One region of the Mesorhizobium sp. WSM1497 genome, then DNA from elsewhere that is predicted to be linked to it. Evidence: predicted binding sites of a transcription regulator. Region 1 holds the regulator's gene; each other region holds the start of a gene.
What was found. Region 1 encodes PhoB, which activates phosphate uptake and scavenging genes when phosphate is short. Its sites were predicted from a motif close to TGTCATNNANCTGTCAT; they were not measured.
Positions count from the first base shown of each region.

Region 1 (4,571 bases):
CGTTGGCGGTCAGGAACTGTTCCATGTTCTTCTGGGCGTTGGCGGGCAGCCAGCCATCCGTGTAGGCTTCGCCGACATTCTTGATCTTGCCGCTGTCAATGGCTTCCTTGAGCACTTCCATTGAGCCCGAGAACAGGAAGTCGGCATTGGGATCGGCACCGGAGCCCTTGATGAAGACGTAGTTGCCTTCCGGCTTGACCTTGAACACTTCGCGGGCCTGCATGCGGCCGACTTCCTTGTTGTCGAAGGTCAGATAGAAAACATCCTTGTTCTCGATCAACCGGTCATAGCCGACGACCGGAATGCCTTCGTCCAGCGCCTTCTGCACGGCCGGGCCGATGGCCGAAGCATCCTGCGCCAGGATGATCAGGGAATTGGCGCCCTGCGAGATCAGGCTTTCGACGTCGGTAAGCTGCTTGCCGGGATTGGACTGCGCATCGGCGGAGATGTACTTGTCGCCGGCGGCCTCGATCGCCGTCTTCATGGCGGCCTCGTCGGTCTTCCAGCGTTCCTCCTGGAAGTTGGACCACGAAACGCCGACGACTTTGTCCTTCGCCTGCGCGACAGACGCGAGCGTCAGCGACATGGCGGCACCCGCCAGGATGGCGGCTGTGAATCTTTTCATATTATCCTCCCTGCGCCGCGTATGGCGCGACCAAACTGGCCCGAGGGCCGGCACAGAGGCCCTATTTTTTCGAGCCTCGAAAAAATACTGGGCCAACGCCCGAACGCTGTCAACATCGATTCTGATGGATTTTGATGTCGTTTCGAATTTTTTTCGGGCCTCGGAATAAATAAATGACACGGCGCGCGGCTTCTGCCAGTATTTGACCGCGTCACCGACAGCGTTCCAGGGCAGGAAGAACCGCGGCGACCGGGAGGATATGAAAGAGCATGTCGGTCGGAATCCGCCACGACGATTTGCGCCGCCGCAACCGCGCGATGGTGATCGCGGCGGTGCGCCGCGCCGGACAGCCGTCGCGCACCGAGATCGCCGCAACCACAAGCCTCAGCCATTCGACGATCTCGGCGATCTCATCCGACCTGATCGTCGCAGGCATCCTGACCGAAAGCAAGCCGAGCGAGGCCGGCTCGCTCAAACGCGGCCGTCCGCAGGTCGGCCTCAGCCTCAATCCAGAAGCGGCCGCGGTAATGACCGTGGTGCTGTCGCTGAACTTCCTCTCGGTCGCCGTCATCGACTATGCCGGCCAGGTAATATCCGAGGAACAGCGTCGGCTCGACACGCTGACGATGTCGCGCGACTCGCTGATCGGTGAGTGCACGGCAATCGTGCGGCGCCGCCTGGAGGATCCCGACCTGGACGTGCGCAGCGTCGCTCGTATCGCGCTGGCCGTCCAGGGCATCACCGACACCCGTGCCCGCGCCATGCTGTGGTCGCCGATCACGCCGCACACCGACATCGCCTTCGCCGACATATTCGAAGAGGAGTTCGGCATCCCCGCCATTATGGAGAACGACTGCAACATGATGGCGGTGGCGCTGCGCTGGCGCGACCCCGATCGTTACCGCGACGATTTCATCGCCATCCTCCTGTCGCACGGCATCGGCATGGGGCTGGTGCTGAAGGGCGAATTGTTCACCGGCACCCATTCCTCGGGCGGCGAATTCGGCCACATGATCCATCGGCCGAACGGCGCGCTGTGTCGCTGCGGACGGCGCGGCTGCGTCGAAGCCTATGCCGGCAATTATGCCATCTGGCGCAACGCGCGGCAGATGGGCGAGGATGCAGAGCCCGTCGCCGATGTCAGCGACGCCGACATACGCGCCCTGGCTGCTGCCGCCCGCGAAAGGGACGGGCCCGAACGGGAAGCCTATCGCAAGGCCGGCGAAGCGCTCGGCTACGGCCTCGGCAGCCTGTTTGCGCTGATCGATCCGGCGCCGGTCGCCATGGTCGGCGTCAGCGCCGCCGCCTTCGACCTGATCGAGCCGGCATTGCGGCAAGCGATTGCCCAGACCGCCGGCGGCCAGCATTCCAAGTCGATTTCCTTCGACACCGAGCCGAACGAACTGCCGCTGATCCGCGAAGGCTGCGCCATGCGGGCGCTGATCTTCGTCGATCAGGAGATTTTTGCGCCGGGCGTGCAGGCGAGATCCGGTCTCGGCGGCAAGAACGTGGCGTGAGTTCAAACGAGGGAGTTCAGTCCTCGCGAATGGCGTAACCCGCCCCACGGATGGTGCGGATGACATCGGGCATACGGCCGTTGTTGACCGCCTTGCGCAGCCGGCCGACATGCACATCGACCGTGCGTTCGTCGATGTAGATCGTCTCGCCCCAGACATTGTCGAGCAGTTGGCTGCGCGAGAACACGCGGCCTGGATGGCGCATCATGAATTCAAGCAGGCGGAATTCCGTCGGCCCGAGCCGGATCTCGCTCTTCTTGCGATAGACACGGTGCGATTCGCGATCGAGCACGATATCGCCGACCTTGAGCACGCTGGACAGCACTTCCGGCTTGGCCCGGCGCAGCAGCGCCTTGACCCTGGCCATGAACTCCGGCGTCGAGAAAGGCTTGACCAGATAGTCGTCGGCACCGGTCGAGAGGCCGCGCACGCGGTCGCTTTCCTCGCCTCGCGCGGTCAGCATGATGATCGGCAGCCGCTCGGTCTCGGGACGCATCCTTAGCCGGCGGCAGAGTTCGATACCGGAAACCGCAGGCACCATCCAGTCGAGCACCAGAAGGTCTGGAACGTTCTCCTGCAGCCGGATTTCGGCCTCGTCGCCGCGCGTCACCACTTCGACCTGATAACCTTCGGATTCGAGATTGTAGCGGAGCAGCACGCCTAGCGGCTCCTCATCCTCCACCACCATGATGCGTGGCGCGATCATCGGCTGGTCACCCCTGTCATGCCGCTGGCGCGGACATTGCCGTCTCGTCCTGCTTCGGACGATTGGCTGGTAACTGCGTGCCGGTCAAAACATAATAGGCATTTTCGGCGATGTTGGTCACGTGGTCGCCGATCCGCTCGAGGTTCTTGGCGCAAAACAACAGGTGCGTGCACGCCGTGATGTTGCGCGGATCTTCCATCATGTAGGTCAGCAGTTCGCGGAACACCGATGTGTATTTGACGTCGATGCGTTCATCATTGTTTCTGAGCGTGGCAAGCGCTGCCGCGTCAGCGGCGGCATACTCGTCGACGACCCCCTGCACCTGGATCAGCACCAGCTGCGCCATTGCGTCGATCGAATGCGAAAGGTCGTGCGGCGTGACGCTCAGCCCGACAGTGCCGACGCGCTTGGCGATGTTCTTGGCAAGGTCCCCGATGCGCTCGAGGTCGCCGGCCATGCGGATCGAACCGACCACCGCACGCAGATCGTTGGCCATCGGCTGGCGCTTGGCGATCAGCGTGATGGCACGATCGTCCAGCTCGCGCTGGCGTGCATCCATGATGGCGTCATCGGAAACCACCCGCTGCGCCAGCGCATTGTCCGAATTGAGCAAAGCCCTGGTCGAGCCACCGACCATCGAGCGGGCGAGATCGCCCATGTCGCGGATCAGCTGGCTGATCTGCTCCAGATCCTCATCGAAAGATGCGACGGTATGTTCACCCATGATCTTCGTCCCTCATATGCCTGAGATCAGCCGAACCGGCCGGTGATGTAGTCCTGGGTGCGTTTGTCGTCGGGGGTGGTGAACATCTTGTCGGTGGCGCCCTCCTCGACCAGATAGCCAAGATGGAACATCGCGGTGCGCTGCGACACGCGCGCTGCCTGCTGCATCGAATGCGTGACGATGACGATCGTATAGTTCTGACGCAGTTCGTCGATCAGTTCCTCGACGCGAGCGGTGGCGATCGGGTCGAGCGCCGAACACGGTTCGTCCATCAGGATCACCTCGGGCGACACGGCGATGGCGCGTGCAATGCACAGGCGCTGCTGCTGGCCACCGGAAAGACCCGTGCCAGGTTCCTGCAAACGGTCCTTGACCTCGTTCCAGATCGCCGCCTTCTTCAGGCTGGACTCGACGATCTGATCCATGTCGGCCTTGCGCTTGGCCAATCCGTGGATGCGCGGCCCATAGGCGACGTTCTCGTAGATCGACTTTGGGAACGGATTGGGTTTCTGGAACACCATGCCGACGCGCGCCCTGAGTTCGACGACATCGATGTTCTTGTCGTAGATGTCCTCTTCGTCGAGCGTTATCTTGCCGGTTACCCGTGCTGAATCGATGGTGTCGTTCATGCGATTGAGGCAGCGCAGGAAGGTGGACTTGCCGCAGCCGGAGGGGCCGATCAGCGCCGTCACCTGGTTCAGGCGGACGTCGAGATCGACGTCGAACAGCGCCTGCTTCTCGCCGTAGAACACGCCGACCTTGTCGCCGCGCATTTTGATCACTTCGTTCGACTTCATCTTGTCGCCCACTGCGTTTTCAAGGGACTGTTCGGTCATGATGTTCATACCAAAATGCCTTTTTTCTACCAGCGCCGCTCGAACCGACGCCGAAGCACGATCGCGGTGATGTTCATGGCCATTAGGAAGACGAGCAGGATGATGATGGCGCCGGACATGCGCTCGACGAAGGCGCGTTCGGCCTCGTTCGCCCACATATAGA
Region 1 covers NZ_CP021070.1:1,481,192-1,485,762, reverse strand. Annotated here, with positions in the region: gene xylF (D-xylose ABC transporter substrate-binding protein) at 1-625, opposite strand, end outside; gene A9K65_RS07285 (ROK family protein) at 895-2,142, shown strand; gene phoB (phosphate regulon transcriptional regulator PhoB) at 2,159-2,848, opposite strand; gene phoU (phosphate signaling complex protein PhoU) at 2,865-3,572, opposite strand; gene pstB (phosphate ABC transporter ATP-binding protein PstB) at 3,599-4,417, opposite strand; gene pstA (phosphate ABC transporter permease PstA) at 4,435-4,571, opposite strand, start outside.

Region 2 (4,571 bases), 2.9 Mb from region 1:
ACCGCAAGCGCGGCCAGCGGGTTCGCGGGGGAGGCGTAGACGGCGTCGGCAAGCGTCGCTGCATCCTCGATCGCCATGGCCGCACCTTGCGCCGCGAATGGGGTCATCGCATGCGCGGCGTCGCCGATCAGCGCCATGCCGTTCGGTGTTGCCCAGGCATGTTGCGAATCGACAGTGTGGATCGGCCACGCGGTCCACGGGCCGGCCTGCTCGACCAGACGGGCAAGTTCTGCCGCGGTGCCGGCAAGAGCTCGGGTCAGGATCCCGGCGTCGGCGTTGCCGGACCAGCCTTCGGCAATGCGGTCGCCTCTGGTGAAGGCCGCGAGATTGAAGGCCGCACCCTTGCTGACGGGATAGGCCACCATATGGAAGCCGGGATGCAGGAAGGTGGTGACGCAGTCCCTGGCGCCGATGGCGGCAAAGCTCTGCCCCGCGGCGCTGTCAGCCGCGACGGTCGCGCGCCAGGCCAGTTCGCCGGAGAAACGGTTTCTTGGCGAAGCCGACCCCTTGGCCGAGTCGACAAGTGCGCGCACCGACGACCAGACGCCATCGGCCCCGACCAGCAGGAAGCCCTCCGCCTCGATGGTCTTGCCGTCGATCTCGGCCGTCGCCGTGATGCCATGCGGGCCGGAGGCAACGTCGCCGATGCGCGCGCCGGTGGTGAGATGGATATCCGGCACCTCGGCAACGCGCGCGGTCAATGCGCTCTGCAGATCGGCCCTGTGCGCGACGAGATAGGGTGCTTGCCAGCGGGTTTCGGCGGCTTGCCCCAGCGGCACGCGCGCCAGTTCGCGCAAGGTCGCGGCCTTCTTCAACACCACGGCTTGCGGCCGCACCGCTGCCGGCAGCAGCCGGTCGAGCACGCCAAGCTGGCGAAGGATGCGCGTCGCGTTTGGAGAGAGCTGGATGCCGGCGCCGGCAGCTTCCAGGCGCTGCGCCTGTTCGAACACCCGAACCGCGTAGCCGCGCGAGGCGAATGCAAGGGCTGCGGTCAATCCGGCGACACCGGCCCCGGCGACGACAATTTGCCGGGAACGCGTGTCGTTCATCGGGCTGGTCGCGAAAGTCTCAGGCGGCCTGTTCGATGTAGATGCATCCGGCCGGCAGCGTTTCCGTCGCCTTCAGCTTCGGCGAATAGTGGTAGAGCGTCGAGCAATAGGGACAGACTTTTTCATTGTCGTCGCCCATGTCCAGAAACACATGCGGGTGGTCGAAAGGCGGATTGGCGCCCGTGCACATGAATTCCTTCACGCCGATGTCGATTGCCGGATAGCCCGCATCGTTCTGAAAATGGGGAATGGAACCGCCTGCCATCGTCGTCTCCTTAACGCAGTCTCGTCTGCATCTGGATCATATCAGGCCTCTTTGCAAGTTCGATGAAATCAAACTGTCGCAAAAGCCTGTCAGAGGATAAGTTAAGCCGGTTAACCCATGACCCGAAAACCGATTTCGGTTTTCGGGAGGGACCATGGGTCGCTAGAGTGACTGGCTAGCCGGCTTGAGCGGGTGTGGAAGAGCGGGAATCATGAACGAACTGAAGCCGGTGCAGAACGAATTCGTGGATGTCGAGGTGGCTCGCCCGGAAGGCGGCAACCCTGACCGGTTTGTCAACCGCGAGTTTTCCTGGCTGCAGTTCAACCGGCGCGTTCTCGAGGAATCGCTGAACCTCAATCACCCGCTGCTGGAGCGCGTCCGCTTCCTGTCGATCTCGGCCGCCAATCTCGACGAGTTCTTCATGGTCCGTGTTGCCGGTCTTGCCGGCCAGGTGCGCGAGGGCATCACGCTGAAGAGCCCGGACGGCCGCACCCCCGAACAGCAGCTCGAACAGCTGCTGCGTGAGGTCGAGCGGCTGCAGGAAGACCAGCAGAAGAGCCTTTCGGCGCTCACCGTGCTGCTCAACAAGGAAGGCATCGAGAGCATCACCCGCGATGCGCTGACCAAGGACGAGAAAATCTGGCTGGAAGACCATTTCCAGGAACAGGTTTTCCCGGTGCTGACCCCGCTGTCGATCGACCCGGCGCATCCGTTCCCGTTCATCCCCAATCTCGGCTTCTCGATGGCGCTGCAATTGCGCCATCGCAAGAATGGCGAGGAGATGAGCGCGCTGCTGCGCCTGCCGGTGGCGCTGAAGCGCTTCATCCGTCTGCCGGACCGCAAGCATCATGTCCGCTTCATCCCGCTGGAAGAGGCTGTCGGCCTCTATATCGGCAAGCTCTTCCCCGGCTACGAGGTCAAGGGCTCCGGCACGTTCCGCATCATCCGTGACAGCGATATCGAGGTCGAGGAGGAGTCCGAGGACCTCGTGCGCCTGTTCGAAACGGCGCTGAAGCGGCGTCGGCGCGGATCGGTGATCCGCATCGAATTCGACAGGCTGATGCCTGGCGAATTGCGCGATTTCGTCGCCGGCGAGCTTGGCGTGTCGTCGAGCCGCATCAGCGTCTTGACCGGTCCATTGGCGCTCAGCCAGATTTCCGAGATCGTCGCCGTTCCCCGCGACGACCTGAAATTCACGCCCTACAATCCGCGTTTTCCCGAGCGCATCCGCGAGCATGGCGGCGATTGTTTCGCCGCCATCCGCGAGAAGGACATCGTCGTCCATCACCCCTACGAATCCTTCGATGTGGTGGTGCAGTTCCTGCGCCAGGCAATGGCCGATCCGGAAGTGGTGGCGATCAAGCAGACGCTTTACCGCACCTCCAACGACAGTCCGATCGTGCGCGCGCTGGTCGACGCGGCCGAGGCCGGCAAGTCGGTCACCGCACTGGTCGAGCTCAAGGCGCGTTTCGACGAGGAAGCCAACATCCGCTGGGCGCGCGACCTGGAGCGGGCCGGCGTGCAGGTGGTGTTCGGCTTTCTCGAACTGAAGACGCATGCGAAAATGTCGCTGGTGGTGCGGCGCGAGGACGGCAAGCTGCGCAATTACGTGCATCTTGGCACCGGCAACTACCACCCGGTCACCGCGCGCATCTACACCGATCTGTCCTTCTTCACCACAGATCCGACGATTGCGCGCGATGTCGCCCAGCTGTTCAATTTCATCACCGGCTATGCCGAGCCGACGGACGAAATGCGGTTGGCGATCTCGCCGTTCACGTTGAGAAGCCGCATCCTGAAGCACATTGCCGACGAGATTGCCTACGCGGTGCAAGGCAAACCGGCGCGCATCTGGATGAAGATGAACGCCCTCGTCGATCCGATCATCATCGACGCGCTCTACGATGCCAGCCGCGCCGGCGTCGAGATCGACCTTGTCGTGCGCGGCATCTGCTGCCTGCGGCCGCAGGTTCCTGGCCTGTCGGAAAACATCCGCGTAAAATCGATCGTCGGCCGTTTTCTCGAGCACAGCCGCATCTATTGTTTCGGCAATGGTTTCGGCCTGCCGTCGGACGAGGCGATCGTCTACATCTCCTCGGCCGACCTGATGCCGCGCAATCTCGACCGCCGCGTCGAAACCATGGTGCCGATCACCAATCCAACTGTGCATGAACAGATCCTTGGCCAGATCATGCTGGGCAACATTATGGACAATCAGCAAAGTTTCGACGTATTGGCTGATGGAACCTCCCGGCGCGTCGTGCTGGAGGAGGGCGAGGAACCGTTCAACGCGCAGGAATATTTCATGACCAATCCGAGCCTGTCGGGACGGGGTGACGCGCTGAAGTCGCATGCGCCCAAGCGCATCGCGCAGTTCAAGCGCCGCAAGAAGAACGCCGCAGCGTCCGGCTGATGCTGTCTGATTCTCAGGGCCGGCTGCAGGACCGCCGACCGCTGTCCATCATCGACATCGGATCGAACTCGATCCGTCTCGTCGTCTATGAGGGGCTGGCGCGCTCGCCGACCATGCTGTTCAACGAAAAGATGCTGGCCGGTCTCGGCCGCGGCATCGTTTCGACCGGCAAGCTCGACCCCGAGGCGGTAACGCGCTCGATGGAAGAGTTCCGCCGCTTTCGTGCGCTTTCCGACCAGGCCGGCGCCGAGCAAATGTATGTGCTGGCGACCGCGGCGGCCCGCGAGGCGGTCAACGGCCCCGATTTCATCCACCGCGCCGAGGATGTGCTGAAGACCGAGATCCGAGTGATCAGCGGTCGTCAGGAAGCGTACTATTCCGCGCTCGGCGTCATTTCCGGTTTCCATCCGGCCGATGGCATCGCCGGCGATCTGGGCGGCGGCAGTCTCGAACTGGTCGATGTCAGCGGCGAGGCGATCGGCGACGGCATCACGCTGCCGCTGGGCGGCCTGCGCCTGCAGGACATGGCGAAGAACTCGCTGACCCAGGCGGCCAGGATCGCGCGTGACGAACTGGCGAAAGCCAAGCTGTTGAAAGGCGGGCAGGGCAGGCCCTTCTACGCCGTCGGCGGCACCTGGCGAAATCTTGCCCGGCTGCACATGGAAATGACCAACTATCCGCTTGGCGTCATGCACCATTACGAGATATCGGCCGAAAGCGCGGCGAACTTCCTCAAGCAGGTGGCCAAGGCCGAGATCGAGAAGGTCAAGGGCATCGAAGGCGTTTCGAAGAACCGCCGTTCGCTGCTGCCCTATGGCGCCATCGTGCTGCAGGAGATCATGGC
Region 2 covers NZ_CP021070.1:5,206,295-5,210,865, reverse strand. Annotated here, with positions in the region: gene A9K65_RS25605 (FAD-dependent monooxygenase) at 1-1,049, opposite strand, end outside; gene A9K65_RS25600 (zinc-finger domain-containing protein) at 1,069-1,314, opposite strand; gene A9K65_RS25595 (RNA degradosome polyphosphate kinase) at 1,526-3,727, shown strand; gene ppx (exopolyphosphatase) at 3,727-4,571, shown strand, end outside.
Region 2: a site for PhoB is predicted at 1,378-1,394, ahead of A9K65_RS25595 (RNA degradosome polyphosphate kinase). Genes of this name have one in related genera too.

Region 3 (4,571 bases), 620 kb from region 1:
GCTGGAGGATGCGATGCGCGAAATACGCGGCATCTGCACCGGCCTTGTCCTGCCGCAGATCGAGACGGCTGCCGCAACCGACATTCTGCGGCTGGCCGTCAAGGAACACGAACAGAGGACGGGAACGTCGGTGACGCTGACGCTGGCCGGACAGTTGCCTGAACCCGGCGCCTCCGAGAAGATCAGCATCTATCGTTTCGTCCAGGAAGGGCTGAACAATGCCTATCACCACGGGCTAGGCAAGGATCAGGCGGTGAGTGCCGGGATGAAAGGTGGCAGGCTTTTTGTCGAAGTGTCGGACCGCGGGCCGGGTTTCGATCCGACGGCACGGGTCGAAGGCCTCGGGCTCGCCGGCCTCAGGGAACGGGTCGAAAGTATTGGCGGACAGTTCGAAACCTTGACCGGGCCGCAAGGTACGCGTTTGGTGATCCGTCTGTCGGTCGAGGAGCAAGCATGACTGGGACCATTCGCATCGCCATTGTCGACGATCATCCCCTCTTTCGCGAAGGTGTGACGCGCAGCCTGTCGGAGATCGGAGGCTTCGAGATGGTTGGCGAGGGCGCCACGGCGCAGGATGCCGAACGCCTCGCCGCGACGATGCGGCCCGACATCTTGCTGCTCGACATCTCGATGCCGGGCGGCGGGCTGAGCGCGGTCGCAAGCATCCTCGCCAACCATCCCGCCCAGAAGATCGTCATGCTGACCGTTTCGGAGGCCAATGCCGATGTAACCAAGGCGCTGAACGCAGGGGTGAATGGCTATGTCCTCAAAGGCGTCGGGTCACGCGGCCTCGCCGACATCCTGCGCAATGTCGCAGCCGGCGAAAGCTATCTCTCGCCGACACTATCGGCCCGGCTGCTTTCGGATCTCCAGTCCCAGCAGCCGACCGACGGCTTGGCGGAACGGCTGCGGCAGCTCACCGATCGGCAAACGGAAATCCTGCGGCTGGTGGCGGAGGGGCTGAGCAACAAGGAAGTCGCCTTGCGGCTTGAGTTGCAGGAGAAGACCGTCAAACATCACATGACCGGAGTGCTGTCGAAGCTCAATGTGCGAAATCGCACCGAAGCGGCCTTGATGATGCGTGAGTGGCGCGACCGCGACAGGCCCTCCTAAAGCATTTCACCGTTTCACGGAAACGGCGAGCTGCTCTAACTCTTTGTTTTGACGCAATTCCCAAGGGAAAAGCGCTACGCGCATTTCCCGGGAAAACCGCTTCACACTTTTTCTAGAATTGCTCTGGGCAGGTCCGAAGAAATGCGCAGCGGTTTCCCGTCCCGGATTGCGCAAAAGCGCGTCGCGCCTCGGGACCGCAGCCATTGCGGTGCCGAAAACCGGGACGACGCCGGCCGGAAACGAGGTCACCTCCGCCGGGGGGCGGCGGAGGTGACGTGCAAAGCTGACCGTTGCCTGTTGGCCAGCTTCACAAGGCCTTGAGACGATTGGCATCGGCCGGCGTGGCCTGGCGGTCGATGATCGTGCGACCGAGAGCGTCTTTCATGCTGAAACGACCGTTCTCGAGCTTTTCCGTTATGCCGTCGGGATGCCTGACTGTGATCTTGTTGCCGGTCACGTCGACCTTGTCACCGGTCTTTGCATTGACATGGCTCCCGCTCTTACCCTGACTGGATCCTGATTTGCCGTTGTTGCCACTGTTGCCGCTGTTGCCGTTATTCCCATTGCCGTTGCCGCTGTTCCCGCTATTGCTTCCGCCGGAATTGCCGCCGTTGCCGCCCCCACTGTTGCCTCCGCCCCCACCGCCACCGTTGCCGCCGCCACCCTTGCCGGCGTATGCGCTGGCGGTGTGGATGCCGGAAACGGAGCCGTCCAGGACAATTTGATAGGGCGCAATCGTCAACACCAGCGCCGCTGCCGATTTGAGCGCCAGCCGGCAACAACGGGTCGTGACCGATCTGTGCATTCTGATCTCCGACGACTGAGCCCGGCGCGCCCCACCCCAACGTTGCAGTGCAACCAACATTGCCGAAAGACGCGGCGCCCGGAAGCGACCTCCGACCGTTGCGGTTGTCAACCAGGACCATTGCAAGCGCAAGGTTGGACTAAAGTCCCAAGTATATGCTACATTAGCTTCGCATGAACGGCGCCGTGACCGCCATCGCTAAACGGGAGACTGGCTTTCCCGATGCCTGACGACGGCAGACGCCGAACATCAAGTCACCTCCGCCGGGGGCGGCGGAGGTGACTTGTCGAGGGTGCAGTTGCCCGTTGATCTGTTTTTTGCAAACGACTGATGTCGTCCGCCGTCGCAGGATGCGCGGCCAAGATGCCGCCTAAGGTCTCCTTTCATCTCGAACCGGCGATTCTGGAGCAGTTCACGGTCTGCGGGAATGCTTAGCCAGCGCTGCGCGCAATGCCTGTCGCGTCTGAAAGGTCTCCCGATGTCACGAAAATGTGATCCGGCGATTATAAGGGGGTCAAACAGGTACCCACGCTCCAGCCAATCCAACAGCCAGAGGCAAGCCATGACTGACCTTCGCTCCCCCGACACTCGATTCCGCACCAGCCTGCTCGAGGAAAACGACGGCCCGGCCATCAACGCTTCCGACAACCGCACCATGGGCGAGATCATCGCCGCGCGGTTCTCGCGCCGCGGCTTCCTCAAGGGTTCGCTGGCTGTCTCGGCCATCGCCGCCACCGTCAGCCCGCTGGCGCTGATCAGCGCCGACGAGGCCCGGGCCGCTGAAGGCTCGGCCTTCACGTTCGACGAACTCGAGGCCGGCATCGACGACAAGCACCATGTCGCGCCGGGTTACGACGCCGATGTCTTGCTGCGCTGGGGCGATCCGCTGTTTGCCGATTCGCCCGACTTCGACCCGACGAAACAGTCGGCCGAGGCCCAGGCGAAACAGTTCGGCTACAACAACGATTATGTCGGCTACATCCCGGTCGACGGCTCGGCCGAACATGGCCTGCTGGTGGTCAACCACGAATACACCAATCCGCATCTGATGTTCCCGGGCATCGTGAAGATCGTCGAGAAGGACGGCAAGAAGTCGGCCGAAGTCGCACCCCTCTCGAAGGAGCAGGTCGATGTCGAGATGGCAGCTCACGGCGGCACCATCGTCGAGATCCGCAAGACATCAGGCAAATGGCAGGTGGTGCGCGACGGCAAGCTCAATCGCCGCATCACCTCCAACACCGAAATGGCGCTGTCCGGTCCGGTTGCCGGCCATGACCGCGTCAAGACCAATGCCGATCCGTCCGGCACCAAGGTGTTCGGCACGTTCAACAATTGCGCCGGCGGCGTCACGCCCTGGGGCACCTATGTGATGGCCGAGGAGAACATCCATGGCTATTTCTCCGGCGAGTTGCCGGAAGGCCACAAGGAAGCCGCGAACTACAAGCGTCTCGGCATTCCCGAAGGCGCCTATGAATGGGCGGCGCATTACGAGCGTTTCGACCTCGCCAAGGAGCCCAATGAGGCCAACCGCTTCGGCTGGATCGTCGAGGTCGATGTCAACGACCCGACCTCGACGCCGAGGAAGCGCACCGCCATGGGCCGCTTCAAGCATGAGGGCGCCGAATCGATTGTCGCCAGGGACGGCCGCGTCGTCTTCTATCTCGGTGACGACGAGCGCTTCGACTATGTCTACAAGTTCGTGACCAAGGCCGCGTTCGATCCGAACGATCATGCCGCCAACAGGGACCTGCTCGATGATGGCACGCTGCATGTCGCCAGGTTCGCCGAAGATGGCACGGTCGAATGGCTGCCGATCGTCTTCGGCCAGGGACCGCTGACGGCTGAAAACGGTTTCACTGGCCAGGCCGACGTGCTGATCGAGACGCGCCGCGCCGCCGACCTGCTCGGTGCCACCAAGATGGACCGCCCCGAAGACATCCAGCCCAATGCCGTCAACGGCAAGGTCTATGTCATGCTGACCAACAATTCGAAGCGCAAGGCCGATCAGGTAGACGCCGCCAACCCCCGCGCCGAAAACGCCTTTGGCCACATCATCGAGATCGCCGAGGACGGCGGTGATTTCACCGCCGCCAAGGGCAAGTGGGAAGTGCTGCTGAAATGCGGTGATCCGGCGGTTGCCGATGTCGGCGCCACCTTCTCGACGGCAACGACGGCCAATGGCTGGTTCGGCATGCCCGACAATTGCGCGGTCGATTCGGCCGGGCGTCTCTGGGTCGCGACCGACGGCCAGGGCCCGAAAGCCACCGGCCGCACGGATGGTCTGTGGGCGGTGGACACGGAGGGGGCGGCGCGGGCGACCTCGAAACTGTTCTTCCGCGTGCCGATCGGCGCCGAAATGTGCGGTCCGCTGTTTGCGCCCGACGACCAGACCGCCTTCGTCGCCGTCCAGCATCCGGGCGATGGCGGCGAGGACTGGGAAGCGTTCGGCCGCCCGTCCTACTATGAGGATCTGTCGACGCGCTGGCCCGACTTCAAGCCCGACATGCCGGTGCGGCCGTCGGTGGTCGCCATCACCAGACAGGGCGGCGGCAAGATCGCGGTCTGATTGCCCTCCAGCATGGGGCGCAGCAGCGGAGCAGATTTGCACCGCTGTCGCCCTTTGATGTCGCGGCATAGGGTGAAGTTGGTCAAG
Region 3 covers NZ_CP021070.1:862,407-866,977, forward strand. Annotated here, with positions in the region: gene A9K65_RS04195 (sensor histidine kinase) at 1-457, shown strand, start outside; gene A9K65_RS04200 (response regulator transcription factor) at 454-1,113, shown strand; gene A9K65_RS04205 (hypothetical protein) at 1,421-1,918, opposite strand; gene A9K65_RS04210 (PhoX family phosphatase) at 2,481-4,484, shown strand.
Region 3: a site for PhoB is predicted at 2,398-2,414, ahead of A9K65_RS04210 (PhoX family phosphatase). Genes of this name have one in related genera too.

Region 4 (4,571 bases), 320 kb from region 1:
ATCCTGGCCACCATCAACAACGGCGCCAACCTGCTCAACGTCAACTCGTTCTGGCAGCGCATCATCACCGGCGCGCTGATCATCATCATCGTCTACTTCGACGGCCTGCGCCGCCGCGGCAAGTAGCGACCCCGCAATCAACCGCCGGTCCGCCACACCAACGGGCCAGCGATTTCATGACTGGATTAGCGCATGAAAGCCGTCCTCTGCCGTTCGCCCGGCGATCTTGTCCTTGAAGACCGGCCCGCACCCGAGGCACCGCCTCCCGGCTGGGCGCTGGTGGCGGTCAGCCATGTCGGCATCTGCGGCACCGACTACCACATTTTCGAGGGCAAGCACCCGTTCCTCGCCTATCCCCGCATCATGGGTCATGAGGTCTCGGGTACCGTGATGGAGACCGGCGAAGGCGTCGAACTGGCCATTGGTGAGCCCGTCGTCGTCAACCCCTATCTTTCCTGCGGCAAGTGCATCGCCTGCCGGCACGGCAAGCCCAATTGCTGTGTCAGGATCGAGGTGCTTGGCGTGCATCGCGACGGCGCCATGTGCGAACGCATCCTGGTGCCGGCGCAAAATCTCTATCCGGCCAACGGCCTGTCGCTGGCCGACGCCGCCGCCGTCGAGTTCCTGGCCATCGGCGCGCATGCCGTGTGGCGCGCCCGCGCCGACCCCGGCGCCCGCACGCTGGTCATCGGCGCCGGCCCGATCGGGCTCGGCACCGCCATCTTCGCCCGCATCGCCGGGCTCGACGTGACGCTGCTCGACATGAGCAGTGAAAGGCTCGCCTTCGCTGCAAACGAGCTTGGTTTCCAGACGCTAGACGGCTCGCGCGGCGCGGTGCCCGATCTGGTCAGGGAAGCGACATCAGGCGAAGGCTTCGATGTCGTCTTCGACGCCACCGGCAACACCCAGTCGGTGCAGTCGGCCTTCGCCCATGTCGCGCATGGCGGAACGCTGGTGCTGGTCTCCGTGGTCAAGGACGATATCAGCTTTTCCGACCCGGAATTCCACAAGCGAGAGATGACGCTGATCGGCAGCCGCAACGCGCTGCGCGCCGACTTCGATCATGTCGCCGCCTCGATCCGCAACGGGGCCGTACCACTGGCCAAGCTCGTCACACACCGCACCACACTCGCCGCCACGCCGCGCGATCTGGCTCGTTGGGCGCATGAGAAATCCGGCCTGATCAAGGCTGTGATCGAGGTGGGGTTATAACATGGCAGGCGGCGAACCCGGCCCGAATTGACGACGCCCGAGCCAGGTCGACCCCCACTCCGTCTCGGCGAAGCCGAGACGGAGTGGGGGAAGGCGGTCCTCAATCGCCAAGACGCAAGTGAGCGCGACCGAGCTGGTCTGATATCAGCGTGAGTCAGATAAATCACGGTCTCGTATAAGCCCGTCACTCCCTACAGCGCCGACAGCTTCAGCTCCACCCGTTCGGCCGGGAAGCGCGACTCGGAAAACTGGATCGGTTGGCCGTCCGGCGTGACGTTGACGGCGACCGTGACCAGTACGATGGCGCCCGGCTGCAGGTCGAGGTCGGCCAGGTCCGCCGCATCGGCATGGCGCGCCGACAGCACGGTCGATTGCCTGAGATAGTCGTCGATGCCGAAGCGCGCCAGCGAGGCGGTGATCGACCCTGTTTGCGCCATCGCGGCATCGATGCCGGCAAAGCGCCGGGCTTCGAACCAGCCAGCAGCGCGCGACACCGGCCGTCCATCGGCTTCGCCGCGCGTTTCCAGGCGGATCACATCGGCTCCCTTGGCAAGACCCAGTCCCTCGGCGACGCGCTGGCTGGCCGGCTCGACCGACGAGGCGAGCAAGGCGATGTGCCGTTCCGTCGTCTGCGCTTGCAGCCCTGTCGAAAACCGTGTGCGCGCCCCGATCGGATAGGACAGCCGCTTGCGCGACAGCACGAAGGTGCCGCGCCCCTGCTCGGCCCGCAGCACGCCTTCCCTTACGAGGGCTGATATGGCGCTGCGCACCGTGTGGCGGTTGACGCCATAGCGCTCTGCCAGCGCCACCTCCGGCGGCAGCGCTGCATTCTCCGTGAAATCGCCGATGGCGATCGCATGCAGCATCTTGTCGGCAATCTGCCGCCACAGCGAAACGCCACTGCGCCGCTCGATGCTGTCCGCTGCTAGCCGCCCGACCATCATTGCCCCAACCTTCCAGCGCCCGGTCTTCTATCGCTGTCATCCACCCGTCATGGACACCCGTTAGATAATAGGTATAATTTGTATAGTTGTCTATATCAATAGACAAATTGCCAAGGAGGAATGCTTCTGATGCGAGGACAGGAAGCCCGCGACCAGGCCGAGCGCAAGGCCGCCATGGCAACCCTTGCGCAATCCAGCGGCGATGACATCGTCCGGCTCTGGAATGAGGCCGGACTGCCTTCGGACGCCGAGCTGCTGCGCGGCCCCGAAACCGGACTGGTCACCCTGCGCGGCCGCATCGGCGGCGGTGGCGCGCCCTTCAATGTCGGCGAGGCGACCGTCACCCGCGCCACGGTCAGGCTACCCACCGGACAGGTCGGCCATTGCTATGCGCTTGGCCGCGACAAGCAGAAGGCGAAGCTGGCGGCTATCGCCGACGCCCTATGGCAGGACCCTGCCCGCCGCAATGAGGTCGAGACCGGACTGATAGCGCCTCTGCGGTCGGCTCTGACCATGGCGCACGAAAAACGCCGCGCCGAGACGGCGGCAACGAAGGTCGATTTCTTCACCATGGTTCGCGGAGAAGACTGATGGACATTGCAGCGCAATCGATCGAAGGCGGTTTCGCCGATCCGGTGTTCAATGCCCAGACGGTGTTCCGCGCCGTCATGGACGCAATGGCGCGGCCGGGCAGCGTGCAGCCGCTGCCGGCCTTCGCCCGCCCGCCGGTGCCGCTCTCGGCTACCGCCGGTGCCATCGCACTGGCGCTGTGCGACAACGACACGCCGCTCTGGCTCGACCCGGCTCTGCAGGCTTCCACCGCAATCAAATCCTGGCTTGGTTTCCATACCGGCGAGCCATTGGCCAACACACCGGCCGATGCGCATTTCGCCTTGATCGCAGCACCTGCCGAGATGATGGCGCTCGATGGCTTTTCGCAGGGCACGCAGGATTATCCCGACCGCTCGACCACGCTGATCCTGCAGGTCAGCGATCTGGTCTCCGGCACGCCGCTATTGCTCGAAGGTCCCGGCATCGAAACCAGCGCCACGATCGCGCCGGCGCAGATGCCACGCCATTTCGTCGAGCAGTGGAAGCAGAATATCAAGCGCTTTCCGCGCGGCGTCGACATCATCCTCGCCACATCAGGCGGCATTGCCTGCCTGCCGCGCACGACGCGCATCAAGACGATGGAGGCGTAAGATGTATGTCGCGGTAAAAGGCGGCGAAGCGGCAATCGCCAACGCCCACAGCCTGCTGGCCGACCGCCGGCGTGGCGACCGTTCGGTGCCCGCCCTGCGCCTCGACCAGATCGTCGAGCAGCTGGCGCTCGGCGTCGACCGGGTGATGAGCGAAGGCTCGCTCTATGATCGTGAACTGGCCGCGCTCGCCATCGTCCAGGCGCGCGGCGACATGATCGAGGCGATCTTCCTGGTGCGCGCCTATCGCACCACGCTGCCGCGCTTCGGCTACTCCAGGCCGATCGACACCGCCAACATGCTGGTCGAGCGGCGCGTCTCGGCGACCTACAAGGATCTGCCCGGCGGGCAGTTGCTCGGACCTACCTTCGACTACACCCACCGGCTGCTCGATCCCGAGCTTGCCGCCGGCGCCGATGTCGCCGAGCCCTTGCTGCGCGAGACGGAAGCGCAAGCCATGCCACGCGTCTCGGCGATCCTCGCCCGCGAAGGCTTGATCGAACCGGATGGCGACATGCCGCAGGACCATGTCCCCGGCGACATCACCCGCGAGCCGCTCGAATTCCCGATGGCGCGCGACATCCGCCTGCAGGCGCTGTCACGCGGCGATGAAGGATTCCTGCTGGCGCTCGGCTATTCCACCCAGCGCGGCTATGCCCGCAACCACCCCTTCGTCGGCGAGATCCGCATCGGCGAAGTCGAGCTGGAGCTCGACGTGCCCGAACTGCCCTTCGCGGTGCCGCTCGGCACTGTCCGCGTCACCGAATGCCAGATGGTCAACCAGTTCAAAGGCTCGGCCAAGGCGCCGCCGCAATTCACCCGCGGCTACGGCCTGGTCTTCGGCCAGAGCGAACGCAAGGCGATGGCCGTGGCACTCTGCGACCGGGCGCTGCGCGCGAAAGAGCTCGGCGAGGATGTCGTCGCCGCGGCCCAGGACGAGGAGTTCGTCATCTCGCATTCCGACAATGTCCAGGCGACCGGCTTCGTCGAGCATCTGAAGCTGCCGCACTATGTCGATTTCCAGGCCGAACTCGATCTCGTGCGCCGCATGCGTGCCGAATATGACGCCCGCCAAAACCCCGTGAAGGTCGAAGAGAAGCGGGAGGCCGCGGAATGATCGAGGGCCTTTCCCACATGACCTTCATCGTCCGCGATCTCGAGCGGATGACCGAGATCCTCGAGGGCGTATTCGACGCACGCGAAGTCTATGTCAGCG
Region 4 covers NZ_CP021070.1:1,796,940-1,801,510, reverse strand. Annotated here, with positions in the region: gene A9K65_RS08825 (ABC transporter permease) at 1-126, shown strand, start outside; gene A9K65_RS08820 (zinc-binding alcohol dehydrogenase family protein) at 193-1,212, shown strand; gene phnF (phosphonate metabolism transcriptional regulator PhnF) at 1,404-2,153, opposite strand; gene phnG (phosphonate C-P lyase system protein PhnG) at 2,286-2,747, shown strand; gene phnH (phosphonate C-P lyase system protein PhnH) at 2,747-3,358, shown strand; gene A9K65_RS08800 (carbon-phosphorus lyase complex subunit PhnI) at 3,360-4,472, shown strand; gene fosX (FosX/FosE/FosI family fosfomycin resistance hydrolase) at 4,469-4,571, shown strand, end outside.
Region 4: a site for PhoB is predicted at 2,191-2,207, ahead of phnF (phosphonate metabolism transcriptional regulator PhnF). Genes of this name have one in related genera too.